3 regions of the Pectobacterium hainanensis genome follow, and region 3 is predicted to be linked to each of the others. Evidence: riboswitches for the same ligand, from Rfam matches in the RefSeq annotation. Region 3 holds a riboswitch; each other region holds the start of a gene.

Region 1 (5,280 bases), on a different contig from region 3:
ATCCACGATGACGGCCAGTAGCGGTGGGATGACTAAAAGTAATAACGCGCTAATTAGTAGGCTGTCACAAAGCTGACTATACCGACTGTCTTGCGGGTTACGCCACACCAACTGCTGAGTGTGACCAACAGGTAAAATACGTCCCAATCGCTGACTGAACAGCATGAGTCCGAGACAGCAAACCATCTGGATCAATGCCAGTAATGCCGCGCGTGAAGGATCGTAGTCAAAACTAAGGGCTTGATAAATGGCGAGTTCGATAGTGGTGGCTCGTGGACCGCCGCCAAGAGACAACACAGTAGCGAAACTGGCGAAACACAGCATGAAAATAAGCGCGGCGGTTGGCAGAATTTGTCTGCGCAGCGCAGGCCATTCGACGAGACAAAAGTGCTGCCAGCCGTTCATGCCCAATTGCGCGGCCAACTGGCGTTGTTCGGTTGCGATACTTTCCAGCGTTTGTAATAACAAACGAGTTGCCAGCGGCAGATTAAAGAAAACGTGCGCCAGCAGGATCCCTTGCAGACCATAAGGTGAGAATGGATAGGGAAGCCCTAAAAATGTCAGGAGTTGTGCCAGCCATCCTTGACTGCCATACACGCTGAGCAGACCAAATACGGCGACCAACACGGGAAGCACCAATGTCATGGCGCACAGTCGCATTAGCCAGCGGTGGCCGGGAAAGCGGCGTCGGTACAATGCTCTGGCAAGAAATGTGGCCGGTATGGTTGAGAATAATGCAGACAATAAAGCCTGCCAAAAGGTGAAACGAATGACATGCCACAGATAGCTGTCATGCCATAGCGTTTCCCACTGACTCTCGGGAGCCTGTAGCCAGAGCGCCCCGAAAGCCAGCGTAGCGACAGTAATGAGCAGCGCAGCAGCCAATAGTCCTGGCCATACGCTGCCTGCTGTCAATGACTGACGGCGCGTTGCCATGCCTGAATCCAGCTATTCCTTTTTTCTGCGACCTGTTGGGCGCTGTATTGCAGTGATTTTTCTGGAACGGGCAGTGCGGCAAACCCAGCGGGCAACTCGGTGGATATCACCGGATACATCCAGTTGGTCGTGGGGATCGCCTGCTGGAATGTCGGACTTAATATGAATTGCATAAACCGTTTTGCCAGTTCTGGCTGCTTGCTGGCGGCTAACTGACCTGCGACTTCAATTTGCAGGTAATGCCCCTCGCTGAAGTTGGCCGCCGCGTAATTTTCTTTTTTCTCTTCAATGATGTGATAAGCCGGAGACGTGGTGTAACTGAGGACCAGATCGGCCTCGCCTTTCAGGAACAAGCCGTAAGCTTCACTCCAGCCTTTGGTCACCGTAACGGTTTTCTTTGCCAGCTTTTGCCATGCCTCGGGGGCCTGTTCGCCATACACTTGTTGCATCCACAGCAGTAACCCCAATCCCGGCGTACTGGTGCGTGGATCCTGATAAATCACTTTCCATGGTTCGGCACTGTCGATCAGTTCATGCAAACTCTTGGGCGGATTTTTGAGTTTCTCTTTGTTATAGACGAAAGCGAAATAACCGTAATCATAGGGCACGAACGTTGCATTACTCCAACCGCCGGGCACTTTAAGCGCACGGGTATCAACACTATGTTGGGTAAACAAGCCGGTTTGTTCCGCAGCCTGCAACAGGTTATTGTCTAATCCCAGAATGATGTCCGCTTTACTGTTTTTACCTTCCATACGCAGTCGGTTCAATAACGATGCGCCATCTTCCAGCGCGACAAAATTGAGCTCACATTCACACTCTTTTTCAAAGGCGGTTTTAATGACCGGACCAGGCCCCCATTCGGACGCGAAGGAATCATAGGTATAGACGGTGAGCGCAGGTTTGGCGAAAACCGGTGCGGAAAGCAGTAATAAGCAGGGCAGGCTTTGTCTCAGCAGGATGGCTGAACGTTTTAATAATGATGTCATGAACACTTTGCACTCCTGAAAATCATAGGGTGGCAAAGGATTTTGAGTCAGCGATGAGCACTCTCAAATCCCTTCGCCGGTATTAACCGGATCAGGTTCGACGGGTGTTTTCTCAGCGAAAAAGCGTTACGCCGCGGTCTATCCTGTGGCGAAACCTGTTCCGCACCCCGTTGAGAACGAGTCATTGTAAAGGGTTCAAGGTCGCAGGGAAAGGTTCTCAGTTTTCCGGCGGCACAAACCAGGCCGATTTGAAGTCAAACCAGCCCAGCATGTTCATACGAATCCCGCGCATACTGCGCTGACCTTGCAATTGCAGCCAATGATGGAGCAAAGGATGTAACTGACCGCTGTTGACCAACTTATCGCACCACTCTGCGATAGGAAGCGCATGGGTACGCCATTGGTGCGCATCCTGATGCAGATCGTCATCCAGACAATGTTGCATCAGTGGTAGCTCATAAAGCATGGCGAATAGCGAAAATTCGAGGGGAAGGTAGCAGTTCACGCTACTGAACCAAATATCACTTTCGCTGTTTCCCTGATACCAGTCTTCGTAACTGACGGTTTGAACGTGTAGATGGACATCATGCTTTGCCAATAGTTTACGCATGATTTCACTCAATATTTGGTATTCAGGATGCGCCTGATAAAAGGTGAGTGTGACGTGCTCAAGGCCGTGGGGTTTGGGTAATGGCGTACTGGGCTGTTGATGATGCCAGCGAGGAAGTAGGCTGTAAGCCGGTGACCAGTCTCGCTGATGGGCGGCATCGGCATGGCTTAGCAGCGCAATGGGGTTAAATACCTGCCAGAGCCAACGACGAATGTCAGGATGTTTGGCTAGCGGCGAGCGTTTATCAAACATAATGAAATAACAGCCTTCTTCCATCCTGCTTTCCAACTGTTCGTGACGGGAATCATCGGACTGCACTTTGACAGAAACGGGCATTTCTTCCGGCTCATCTGGTAATACCCAGATATTGACCTCGTCAATAAGCGCTCGATAACCATAATAGTCATCAAAGGCACGTATTTTCATATGGTTGTTGTTATTGCTGACAACGGCGTAAGGCCCGGTGCCAATCGGGTGTCTGGCAAAATCGGGCAGCGTTCGCCATTCCTGAGGCAGGATCATGGCCGGCACACTGCCAAGCAGCCACGGTAACCAGTTATCGTCACTCTTTAACCGCACGTCGATGACAAAAGGCATAGGCGAGGTGACACTGTCGATATGACAAAACAGAGGGAGTTCCGCTAGCCGGGTCAGTGAGGTGATGACATCATTCATCGTGAGCTCACGTCCATGATGAAAACGGATTGACGGGCGTAGATAAAAGCGCCAACGCAAGGGTTCCAGTCTCTGCCAGTGATGTGCCAGATCGGGTTCCAGTTCCCCGTTTTCCTCATTTATATTGGTTAATCCGCTGAATATTTGTCTGGCGATATGCATTTCTGAGCGTCGTAGCGCTGAACCGGGCAGTAAATTACGCAATGGCCGGTAATACAGGATACGCAGTATATGTTTGCCTTGACGAAAGCTACGACCAAGATGGGACAAGAGCATTTGGCGTACGGTTTCTTTGTCACCGACAAGCTGAACCAGTTGATCGATACGATCTTGTTCCAATAAATCCTCTGCCCGCTGCTCTTTCAGCGCGAGACCGGTATAAATGAACGAAAGCTGTGAGCGTTTTCCTCTGCCTGCTTCTGCCTGCCAGGTTAGCCAACCCTGTCGTTGCATTGCCCCCAACAGTGAACGGATATGACGGCGCGAGCAGCTTAATATGGCCGCCAGTTCTTGCAGTGTGGTATCGGTCGATTGCCCTTGAAAGTGTTGCCACAGGCGAATGAACTGCTGTTGAAGACGGTTGGAAGACATAAAAGAGGAACTCCCGGTCTTAAAGTCATCAATTTATCTTTCCCTATATTACGCTGATACTTTTGCATAATGAAAGCGTGGAGGTGGCTGATGGCGATTTCCCAACGGTATGCATTCTATCGTGATTATTTCGTGGCATGTCGGGCAACGTGGTTACGTTGGATATCTGTTCAACAGCGAATGGCGTTATTGCAACAGGTTACCCAGTGGCAAATTGAATCCTTGTCGGAAGAGGAATACCGCCGCTGGCTCTAGCGAACGGTAACGGTAGTGAGAAAAGCATTCTGAGTAATGGTGTATTTCACCAGCCAGCGGTTTTTTCGCTGGCTTTTTTTATGATGAGCGTTGTGCTTGTCACCCTACGTGCTGCTATGACGTCACGTTAAAAATTGCTTCCAACGATTTTTGTGGCCGGTTTGACATCGCTAAGCAGAGTGGAGTAATGCTCCAGTTTGTCTTTCTGGCTGGTGTTACGTAGCTGCAATGCCAGATTGATGGTAGCCAGTTCACTGGCATGGTCAGCAATTTCCTGCGGTATTTTCTTCTGTTTCGCGAGCCAATCGGCCACTTCACTCCAGTCCCACAGCGGAGACGATCCCTTCAGTCGCTGGACGGGGGAAGGAAAATCACCGGTTCCGCGCTTGCCATCCTTAAGCAGTGCGATTGCCTGACGCGACATGGCGGATAATGCGGCGATGTCACTGAGCCCGACCCACGCCGCATCAACGGATTGAACACGGGCACCAATACCCGCTGATTCAATATCATGAATGGCGCTAATGATGGCTTCAGAAAAATAGGGGCTTTCCCGATCAAATTCTAGATAGACGGTATTACCATAAAAGCAGATGAGGGCATCGTCGCAACGGCTGGAAAAGAGAGCATTTTCCAATCCTGCGGTTGTGGATGTCACACCAGATAGCGTGAGAGAAAAATGGTAAGTAGCCATACGTGACCTCGGTAACCGGTTTTTTTATGCTTTTCTTAACATGCTCTGACAGCTATCCACTTTGCGATGGATTTGTTTCGCATGATTTTCTGGGTTTGCGGGCGTCGACCAAATGCTCATCATATGGTCAGCATGGCCGGGCATGTCACATATAAGCCGACCAAAAGCTGGGCTTCAATCTCCAACCTCGTGACAGTGCATATTCAATGGCTGCTTGAATATGCTTATTCGGGTGTTTTTTCATTGTCATCCTGAATAATGAAGTGATAATAATCTTTAGTGTTGACAGATGTCAACGATGGCGTGTCGAACTAGAGTGGAATATATCGTTTTGCAGTTTGCAATATTGATGAACAGGCTGAAATTGCGCAGCGTTTCGCAACCATTTTTAATTAAAAAGCCTCACATCATTGCTGATGTGAGGCGGTGATGCCAGGCAGAATAAAACGTATCAGGCTAACGGAATGACGATAGCCTTTGCCCGCATACTGCAATCAATGCAGGAATGCTGGCTGGTTTTTCTCATATTC
Region 2 (5,280 bases), on a different contig from region 3:
CATCTCACTATCTCGATGCTGACACACAAGCCACACAGGTAAGCCCTGCCATTCACCGATGATACGTCCTCTCGCATCCTGTAATGACCATGATGCTGCGGTTCCCTGCGGTAGTTCTCCCTGAGGCAACCAGATTTGCCCAGCATCACTGACTACCCACCACCCACTTTCATCACCTTTTAACGTTTGTTCCATATCTTTTTATTGCTCCACTCTCACTTCACTGGCATTTTACACTCTGGGTGATGACATAAGTTTTATAACTAATATTTCAGTTATTTCTTACCGTTCACGGAGTCAACAATGCTAAACCAGTTACAAAGCCTGACTGAATACGTTGGTGGCAATAATGCGTTAATCGACCAATGGCTACAAGCACGTAAGCAGCTTCTTGTCACGTACTATCATCTGGTTGGCATCAAGCCGAATAAAGACACACTCTCACGTCTGGATGAAGAAGCTCTGGATCATTTTTGTCAGAATCTGGTGGATTATCTTTCGGCGGGTCATTTTCATGTCTATGAAAAGATGCTACATGAAGCCGCCATTCTCAGTGAACAAAAACTGGCTCGTTCAACCCAGCTTGACCATGCATTACAAACCAATACCCAGCAAATCATGACATTTTACGATAGCAGCCTGGTCACGGCTATCGATCATGATAACTGTCTTGAATTCCAGCAAGCGCTTTCTCATGTTGGCGAAGCGCTGGCTGAACGTTTTACGTTAGAAGACAAGATGATTCGACTGGTATTTGATAATTAACTTTTATTGCCAGTGAAATCATTTTGTTATCACTAATCATGTGATCTATCTATCACTGATATGCCGACACGCTTTGACATGGTGGTTTTGTCGTCATACAGTGTCGTTGTTGTAATCAGCCCGTTAACACTAGGGCTATCTTGTCGGAGTGCCTAGCGTACTTCCGTTCTTGACATTGTTGAGAAGGGAAAGACACAGGCTGAGACCGTTAATTCGGGATCCGCGGAACCTGATCGGGTTAATACCTGCGAAGGGAACAAGAGTAATTCGTTTCATTGCGCCATAGATAGCGTTGATCTAAATACGTTTTTTATGCGACCTGATACCCATTATTACTCCCTCCGTCTCCAGACAAGCAATTTTCCCTTTACGTCTTATAGGAACTTGCTATGTCTACAGAACCATTATTATCAAAACCGTCTAAAACTGGCCGTCGTGAGCAACGTGCAGCCGCCCAGCAATTTATCGATACACTACAAGGAATGGCATTCCCCAATTCTCAGCGAATCTATCTGACCGGCTCGCGAGAAGATATTCGTGTCCCCATGCGTGAAATTCAACTTAGCCCGACATTGGTGGGTGGAAGCAAAGATTCACCGCAATATGAACCAAACGAAGCCATTCCAGTTTATGACACCGCGGGCCCTTACGGTGACCCCGCCTCACACCCCGATGTACGTATTGGTTTGAGAAAGATCCGGGCTAACTGGATCGCTGAACGCAACGATACCGAAGCACTGGCAGGAGTAAGCTCCGATTTCACTCAGCAGCGCCTCGCCGATGCGGGTTTGGATCACCTCCGTTTCGAGCATTTACCGCATCCGATAAGAGCGAAAGCAGGAAAACGCGTCACACAATTACATTATGCTCGCCAGGGCATTATTACCCCGGAAATGGAATTTATCGCGATTCGTGAAAACATGGGACGAGAGCGAATTCGCGGTGAGGTGCTACGCCAGCAGCATCTAGGGCAAAGCTTTGGCGCACATTTACCCGAGAACATTACGCCTGAATTTGTACGACAGGAAGTCGCCGCAGGACGGGCCATTATCCCCGCTAATATTAACCACCCAGAATCAGAGCCCATGATCATTGGTCGGAACTTTCTGGTTAAAGTTAACGCCAATATCGGCAACTCGGCGGTCACGTCCTCTATCGAAGAGGAGGTGGAAAAGTTAGTCTGGTCAACCCGTTGGGGCGCGGATACGGTGATGGATCTCTCAACCGGTCGTTATATCCATGAAACCCGCGAATGGATTCTGCGTAACAGCCCGGTTCCGATTGGTACGGTCCCCATTTATCAGGCATTAGAAAAAGTGAATGGCGTGGCGGAAAACCTGAACTGGGACATGTTCCGCGACACGCTGCTGGAACAAGCAGAACAAGGCGTGGACTATTTCACCATTCATGCGGGTGTGCTGCTACGCTACGTGCCAATGACCGCCAAACGCCTGACCGGCATTGTGTCTCGCGGCGGATCTATCATGGCAAAATGGTGTCTGTCGCATCATAAAGAAAGTTTTCTCTATGAACACTTTCGTGAAATTTGTGAAATCTGTGCCGCTTATGATGTTGCGCTCTCACTGGGTGATGGATTACGTCCAGGTTCAATTCAAGACGCTAACGACGAAGCTCAGTTCGCCGAACTGCATACGCTGGGCGAGCTGACCAAAATTGCCTGGGAATACGACGTACAGGTGATGATCGAAGGCCCTGGACATGTACCGATGCAGATGATCCGCCGCAACATGACCGAAGAGTTGGAGCACTGCCACGAAGCGCCGTTCTATACGCTCGGCCCGCTAACCACGGATATCGCACCAGGTTACGATCATTTCACCTCTGGCATCGGCGCCGCGATGATCGGCTGGTTTGGCTGCGCCATGCTCTGTTATGTGACACCGAAGGAACATCTCGGTTTACCGAATAAAGAAGACGTTAAGCAGGGGTTGATTACCTACAAGATCGCCGCTCACGCCGCCGATTTGGCGAAAGGTCATCCCGGCGCACAAATCCGTGATAACGCCATGTCGAAAGCCCGCTTCGAATTCCGCTGGGAAGATCAGTTCAATCTGGCGCTCGATCCCCAGACGGCCCGTGCTTACCACGATGAAACTCTTCCTCAGGAATCCGGCAAAATCGCGCATTTCTGTTCCATGTGCGGCCCTAAGTTCTGCTCGATGAAAATTTCTCAGGAAGTGCGTGATTACGCGGCAAAACAGGAAGCCGAAGCGAAGCCTATTGAAGTCGGCATGGCCCAGATGTCGCAGGAATTCCGCTCTCGCGGCAGCGAACTTTACCACAGCGCAACAAGCCTGCTGACGGAGGAAGGAAAATGACGAGTCCTTTAACGGATACGCCTTTTGCACCAACAGAGCAAAAACTGGGGCTCTATCCGGTCGTCGATAGTGTGGAATGGATTAAACGTTTACTCAGTATCGGTGTAAAAACCATTCAACTACGAATTAAAGACCTACCTGATGAGCAGGTTGAACATGATGTTATCCAGGCAATCGAGCTGGGCCGTCTTTATCACGCTCGGTTATTTATTAATGATTACTGGCGGTTAGCAATAAAGCATCGCGCTTATGGCGTTCACCTGGGGCAGGAAGATCTCGATACCGCTGACCTGAGCGCAATAAAAAATGCAGGGCTGAGACTCGGCCTTTCTACCCATGACGATCGCGAACTCGCCCGCGCAATCGCCGTCAATCCGTCCTATATTGCGCTGGGGCATATTTTCCCCACGCAAACCAAAGAGATGCCATCCGCGCCGCAGGGGCTGGCCGAACTCACGCGACACATAACCGAACTGCGAGATCGCTTCCCCACCGTGGCGATCGGTGGGATCAGTACCGATCGCGTTCCTGCGGTATTGCAAACGGGCGTTGGCAGTATTGCCGTCGTCAGTGCCATCACCAAAGCATCTGATTGGCGCCGGGCAACAACGACACTACTCGACATGATCGAAGGGAGGGCCGGAGGCGATGGCAAATAATCATGAGAGCAAACACGATGGACTAAGCGATGAGGAATTCTTGCGCTACAGTCGCCAACTGCTACTGGAAGATATCGGTCCAGAAGGACAGGAAAAGCTCAAATCCAGCACCGTATTACTGGTTGGTCTGGGAGGGCTAGGCGCGCCGGCGTCAATGTATCTCGCCGCCGCCGGTATCGGTACATTGCTGTTAGCTGACAATGACAAGCTGCACATCAGTAACCTGCAAAGGCAGATTCTCTACCGCACTAATGATACGGATAAGCCTAAAGCAACGCTGGCGCAACATCAGTTACAGGCATTAAACCCACAAACGGAATACATTGCGCTAACGGAAAGACTCACAGGCTCCGCATTACACCGTGCAGTCGGCCAGGCTGATCTCATTCTTGACTGTAGTGACAATATGGAAACACGTCATGCCGTTAACGCGGCCTGCGTTCAAGCCAACAAGCCATTGATTAGCGGCAGTGCCGTCGGTTTCAGCGGCCAACTGCTGGTCCTTACCCCTCCCTATCAACATGGCTGCTACGCCTGCCTGTATCCCGAGGCAACCGAACCGCAAAGGAACTGCCGTACCGCCGGCGTTCTTGGTCCTGTCGTCGGCGTAGTGGGAACATTGCAGGCACTCGAAGCAATAAAGTTGCTGGCAGGATTACCTTCCGCATTGAACGGAAAACTGCGGCTATTCGATGGCAAACAGCAGAGCTGGAATACCTTGCAATTAACCCGCGCAGATCATTGCCCGATATGTAGGACTTCTGCATGAACATTACATTGAACGATCAGATTATCGAGCTGGATAGCACTGTGACGATCGAGACGTTTCTTATGCAGATAGACCGACTTCAACCAGGTACGGCTCTTGCCATCAATCAAACCATTATTCCGCGCGACACCTGGGCTCAACACCTGGTGCAGGACGGTGATGATATCTTGCTTTTTCAGGCAATCGCAGGAGGATAATATGCTGCAAATTGCTGATACAACCTTTACATCCCGGTTACTTACTGGCACCGGAAAATTTGCCTCGCCAGACCTGATGATGGCCGCATTAGCCGCATCGGGTTCTCAGTTGGTTACCATGGCGATGAAACGCGTTGATTTAAAACATGGCAACGACGCGATCCTTGCACCTCTCCAACAACTTGGCATCAAACTACTACCCAATACTTCAGGTGCAAAAACCGCAGATGAAGCAATCTTTGCAGCCAGGTTGGCGCGTGAAGCATTGGGGACACATTGGGTGAAATTAGAAATCCATCCAGATGTGAAGTATCTCCTGCCGGACCCAATTGAAACGCTGAAGGCCGCCGAGCAATTGGTTAAAGATGGATTTACTGTATTGCCCTACTGCGGTGCCGACCCGGTACTTTGCAAACGTTTGGAAGAAGTCGGCTGTGCGGCCGTAATGCCGTTAGGTGCCCCGATTGGTTCCAATCAAGGATTACAAACCCGTGATTTTCTCCGCATCATCATCGAACAAGCTCGAATACCGGTAGTCGTTGATGCCGGAA
Region 3 (5,280 bases):
TCTTCTATCTCGCAGCAGATTGCCAATTTAGAGAATGCCCTCAAAACCGAGTTGATTAATCGTTCTCAACGCCCTATTCAGATGACGATTACCGGGCAGGCGCTGTATCAACTTGGAAAAAGGCTGATCAATGAAGGGGTCTACTTACAAGAGCATATTAATGCGATCAGGCAAGGACAGATTTCATATTTAAAAATTGGATTTGTCGACTCGATTAGTAAAACCGTAGGGCTTGATATTCTTAAAACGCTTCAACCAAAGGTTAAGCATGTTTACCAAATTACGGGAACGGCATCGGGTTTATTAGCGGCTTTAAACAAAGGGGAAATTAATCTGGCGGTGACCATGCTTCACACGGAAATACCCAGCGGTGTGAGAATATATCCTTTGATTGAAGAAGAATTTATGTGTGTCTGCCCTAAATCGTGGTCAGAAACCAGTTTGAACGCATTATGTAAAAACCGGGATTATATTGCGTATACCAGTGATACCCCAACGGGTGTGCAGACGCTTAACTGGTTGAAATGGAATAACTTCAATCCTAACATTCAATTTGAAATCAGCAATGCTGACGATATTATCAGACTCATTGCCTGTGGCTATGGTTGGACATTAACAACGCCGCTGTTTGTTTCTATTAATCCCTCATTTTTTGATGCGTTAAAGTTTATAGACATTAACCATCGTAAAGAGAATCGAAAAATTGTGTTGTTATGCCGGGATGACGAATTGTCTGATTTTTACAAAAGCCTTTCTATCGAGATCAAGGCTATTATGGAGAAAATGCTGGAGAATGATTTTTACAGTAAGATACGAATTGATTGATAGATCCTAAATAATTCAAATTATCTGTGTTATTTAAAATGATAATTTTTCTCTCCACTCGAATTATTCAGGATGTCTCTCATTTAATCCCGATGAGCTTACTCAAGTAAGTGAGCCGAGTAACGAGCGCAGCCAACGCACAGGCAACTTGAAGTATGACGGATATACCATGCAAACCGGATTTATCGGCAGAATGTACCGTCTGCTTGCTTTACGTACACCACTTACTTATGCTGCAACCGTAAGTACATGACTCGGGGTGCCCCTTTCTTGGTAAAGGGCTGAGAAATACCCGTATTACCTGAACTGGATAATGCCAGCGGAGGGAAGTCACGGTATTCCAGCCGGTTACCGCCTTCTTGAACGCCGGTTGGGAGAATGATGAACACTCGACCTGTCTCTTTATCCGTAGCCTGTACGGCTGCGTCATTAACGCAATTCCATGCTCGATCTCCGTTAGTCCACTGTCTGACCAATGATGTGGTGCAGTCGTTTACGGCGAATGTCTTATTGGCGTTAAACGCCTCGCCAGCCATGGTTGTCGATCCTGATGAGGCTGCTCAATTCAGTGCGTTAGCCGATGCGTTGTTAATTAACATCGGAACGCTGGAGCACGATCGCGCTGATGCTATGTTGGCAGCGATACAGAGTGCAAATCAGGCGGGGACGCCGTGGGTACTCGATCCTGTCGCCGTCGGCGGATTAACGTATCGAACGCGATTTGCTCATGAGTTGTTGACGCTGGCACCCGCGGCGATTCGCGGAAATGCCTCTGAGATCATGGCGCTGTCTGGCATGAATACGCAAGGGCGTGGCGTGGACAGCACCAGCGATTCGCTAAGTGCACTGCCTGCGGCACGTGAACTGGCTCGCCGTCTGTCTACGGTTGTTGCCGTTACGGGAGAAAGGGATTACGTAACGGATGGTCAACGGGATTTCTTGATCAGCGGCGGCGATAAAATGATGACTCGCGTCGTGGGAACCGGGTGCGCATTATCGGCGGTCGTTGCCGGGTTTTGCGCGCTTGAGGGCGACCGTTTACAACATGTTGCCGCTGCGTGCCATGTTATGTCGTTTGCAGGCGAGCGGGCAGCTTCATTGGCGCAAGGGCCGGGAAGCTTTATTCCGGCTTTTCTCGACCAGCTATATGGTTTACGTGCGGAGGCGTTGGTATGAAACGGATCAATGCTCTCTCGATTGCAGGTACCGATCCTAGCGGCGGTGCAGGTATCCAGGCCGATTTAAAAACGTTTTCCGCATTAGGGGCGTATGGCACCACGGTGATTACTGCGCTGGTGGCACAAAACACGCGCGGGGTGCAGTCGGTTTATCGCATCGAACCCGATTTCGTCGCGGCTCAGCTAGACTCGGTGCTCAGTGATGTTCGTATTGATAGCGCTAAAATTGGGATGCTGGCGGAGGCGGATATTGTCGAAGCCGTTGCTGAACGTCTCCAACATTACTCACTGCCTTATGTGGTGCTGGATACGGTCATGTTGGCGAAAAGCGGCGATCCGCTACTTTCTCCTGATGCGGTGGATTCCCTGCGGCGATCTCTGTTGCCTTTGGTGTCGCTCATTACGCCTAACTTACCGGAAGCCGCCGCTTTGCTGAATTGTTCGCCAGCGGCCAACGAGCAGGAGATGGTTGAGCAAGGAGAGGCTTTGCTATCACTAGGGTGTCATGCGGTGTTGATGAAGGGCGGACATTTGAGTGAAGAAGAAAGCCCGGATTGGTTATTCAGTCGTGATGCTCCACCGCTGCGTTTTACCTCTTCACGCGTGAATACCCGCCATACGCATGGTACGGGCTGTACACTCTCTGCGGCGTTGGCTGCGTTGCGTCCACGGCTGGCGTCCTGGCAGGAGACGGTGAGCGAGGCGAAAGCTTATCTGCAACAGGCCTTACAGCAGGCAGATTCACTCGAAGTAGGGCAGGGGATTGGGCCTGTACACCACTTCCATCGCTGGTGGTGAAGCCTATCGCACGACGTCTTATACTGGTCTTAAATCACAACCGGTCTTAAATCGTCGCTCAGATTCGATGCCGTCTTGCCAGTTATCTGGCAAGACATATCCTGCGATGATGTCCGTTCTATCAATCCTAATTAAATTAAGTGCTGAAACGCGTAGACATTCTGATGTGCGCTCGGTAATTTTTGGCAGATAGGTTAACAATCGGTGACATCAGGTTGCCGATTTTCTGACATATCGAGAACGTACACTTGCCGGATAAGCAAGACAATAACAAGAACAACTTACCTTTCATCGTAAACCTGCCTTTAATGGCAAACCTGTCTTTAAATGGCAAATAATGTAATGGGTATGAGGGAATGGATATGGCAGGTTCGGCTCGTAGCGTGATGGCCGCTAAGGTGCTTCAGACGATATTAAATATTGGACTGCTGGTGTTGGCGATAATATTGGTTATTTTTTTGGTCAAGGAGACGGTACATCTGGCGAAGGTATTGTTGATCAGTAATGAGAAAGACTCCTCTTATCAATTGATCGAGGGGATCGTGATTTACTTCCTCTACTTTGAGTTTATTGCGTTAATTGTTAAATATTTTCAGTCGGGTTACCACTTTCCACTGCGCTATTTTGTCTATATCGGCATTACTGCCATTATCCGATTGATCATTGTCGATCACAAAAGTCCGTCCGATACGCTGATGTATTCGGCCGCTATTTTAGTGCTGGTAGTGGCGCTTTATCTGGCAAACAGTAACCGACTAAAGCGCGAATAGCGTGTGTTAATCCTATGCTTTGTTCAATCAACCTGGCTCTGGGATATCGACTATCCCAGTAAAGCGCACTGCGGCGGTAAACGACACTGAATGGCGGCAGGCAGTATTTCAATGTGAAAGTGTGTTGATTTGAGTGGTTCGCCATCCAGATTAAATGTCATTTCATCTGGCGCGATAATTTCCAACCAGGGCAGCGTGGCGGAGATCATATTCTGGTTCTCACTGCCGGTGAACCATGCCTGAAGCATATTGGGCAGGAGTTCCTGAGCGGAAAGTACGCTAAGCTCCAGAAAACCATCATTGATCAAAGCATCCGGGCAAAGGACTTGTCCTCCGCCAGCTTGGCGACCATTGCCTATCGCAATCACCATTGTGTCGCCTGACCAGTTAAAGCCCGGTCCGCGAATCTCGCAACGTTCGGCTTGCAGCATATCCATACGAAACAGGGCATGAAGAACATAAGATGCCCCACCCAACGCTGATTTCATTTTGGCTGGCGTTTCTGAGGTGATCCGCGTGGCGAAGCCACCGGTCGCCATATTGATGAAATAGTGTTTATCATTCACCTTCGCCATATCGATTGCCGTTGCGCGGCCTTTAATGGCTAAGATTAATGCCTGATGAGGGGCTAATGGAATTTGGCAACTGGTTGCAAAATCGTTTGCCGTTCCCAGCGGAATAATACCCAGACAGGGGCGTTTCCCCTCCGGTTGGCTGGCAAGCGCGGCTGCCACTTCATTGACGGTGCCATCGCCGCCAGCGGCAATGACATTGTCGGCGTTCAAATGAATGGCTTCTTCTACGTAACGTCGGGCATCGCCAAACTCCCAGGTGACGCGCACATCCAATGAATAGCCATCTTGACGGAATGCTATAATGGCTTCGCGCAGTTCCTCGTTATCCGCGCTTTTTCCATTCAGAATGAGTAAGGTCACCGGGCGCTTATCCATAGTATTCTCCATCTCAGATCAGGGCATTGGATATAAACATAATGCCTGATAATCATAGTCAGGAAATATCAACACAGGTATCGGAAGAATCGGTGAATAGTGCGATGGTCAGCGTGATGTTGGTGTGAAAGCGGCGGATGCGAGAAAAGAAAAAGCCAGCTCAAGGGAGATTGAGCTGGCCAAGGAGGTGGTTCCTAGTAGTATCACTACGCTTATTTTTCATTTTAGATTTTCTCAGCGACGCAATAGTAACCAGATGGTTTCGTAATTGATGTGATCTGATTCTAATATTTATTAAAAGCCCTGCACTTTGTGGCAATACCGACTATCTTGCATGAATGTTACCGCCCTATCACCTGCCACAGGATTGTGGCCGTGGTTTTTGCTGAACAGACTGGCGATAAACCAGCCTGTTCAATGGAGGTTATTTCGCGTTAGGATTGCGGGTGGTCGTGCCGGGTAAGTTACGTAATAGCAAGGCATAATCCAGCGCGATATCGTCGGGAACCGGTAAGTAGACAATGTGTCCGTTGCCTGGTGCGACATCCGTGGCCTGACCTTTGGTATTTTGCATGGATTCAATGGTGAATTGAACATTACCGCCAGGCGTCATCATTTCCACGCTGTCGCCGCAGGAGAATTTGTTTTTGACGGCGACTTCCGCTAAACCATCGCGGCGCACACCGGTGAATTCCCCAACAAACTGCTGACGATCCGACACGGAATAGCCGTAGTCATAATTCTGATAATCTTCATGAA

What was found. Region 3 has a riboswitch for thiamine pyrophosphate ahead of thiM (hydroxyethylthiazole kinase). Riboswitches for the same ligand answer to the same signal wherever they lie in the genome.
Region 1: it holds a riboswitch for thiamine pyrophosphate, as region 3 does, so the genes downstream of both, thiB (thiamine ABC transporter substrate binding subunit) here and thiM (hydroxyethylthiazole kinase) in region 3, are expected to answer to the same signal.
Region 2: it holds a riboswitch for thiamine pyrophosphate, as region 3 does, so the genes downstream of both, thiC (phosphomethylpyrimidine synthase ThiC) here and thiM (hydroxyethylthiazole kinase) in region 3, are expected to answer to the same signal.

What each region holds. Positions count from the first base shown of each region.
Region 1 is NZ_JBJYIN010000005.1:262,171-267,450, reverse strand. Features, by position in the region: gene thiP (thiamine/thiamine pyrophosphate ABC transporter permease ThiP) at 1-936, opposite strand, end outside; gene thiB (thiamine ABC transporter substrate binding subunit) at 912-1,925, opposite strand; TPP riboswitch at 1,976-2,105, opposite strand; gene sgrR (HTH-type transcriptional regulator SgrR) at 2,143-3,801, opposite strand; gene sgrT (glucose uptake inhibitor SgrT) at 3,892-4,056, shown strand; gene ACKPVM_RS07370 (helix-turn-helix transcriptional regulator) at 4,184-4,750, opposite strand; partial or broken gene ACKPVM_RS07365 (hypothetical protein) at 4,775-4,994, opposite strand; gene leuD (3-isopropylmalate dehydratase small subunit) at 5,245-5,280, opposite strand, start outside.
Region 2 is NZ_JBJYIN010000027.1:7,545-12,824, forward strand. Features, by position in the region: gene nudC (NAD(+) diphosphatase) at 1-195, opposite strand, end outside; gene rsd (sigma D regulator) at 304-765, shown strand; TPP riboswitch at 900-1,038, shown strand; gene thiC (phosphomethylpyrimidine synthase ThiC) at 1,155-3,104, shown strand; gene thiE (thiamine phosphate synthase) at 3,101-3,763, shown strand; gene ACKPVM_RS19725 (HesA/MoeB/ThiF family protein) at 3,753-4,532, shown strand; gene thiS (sulfur carrier protein ThiS) at 4,529-4,729, shown strand; gene ACKPVM_RS19735 (thiazole synthase) at 4,731-5,280, shown strand, end outside.
Region 3 is NZ_JBJYIN010000002.1:134,996-140,275, forward strand. Features, by position in the region: gene ACKPVM_RS02735 (LysR family transcriptional regulator) at 1-825, shown strand, start outside; TPP riboswitch at 1,071-1,170, shown strand; gene thiM (hydroxyethylthiazole kinase) at 1,207-2,001, shown strand; gene thiD (bifunctional hydroxymethylpyrimidine kinase/phosphomethylpyrimidine kinase) at 1,998-2,801, shown strand; gene psiE (phosphate-starvation-inducible protein PsiE) at 3,164-3,571, shown strand; gene yegS (lipid kinase YegS) at 3,622-4,521, opposite strand; gene trhP (prephenate-dependent tRNA uridine(34) hydroxylase TrhP) at 4,946-5,280, opposite strand, start outside.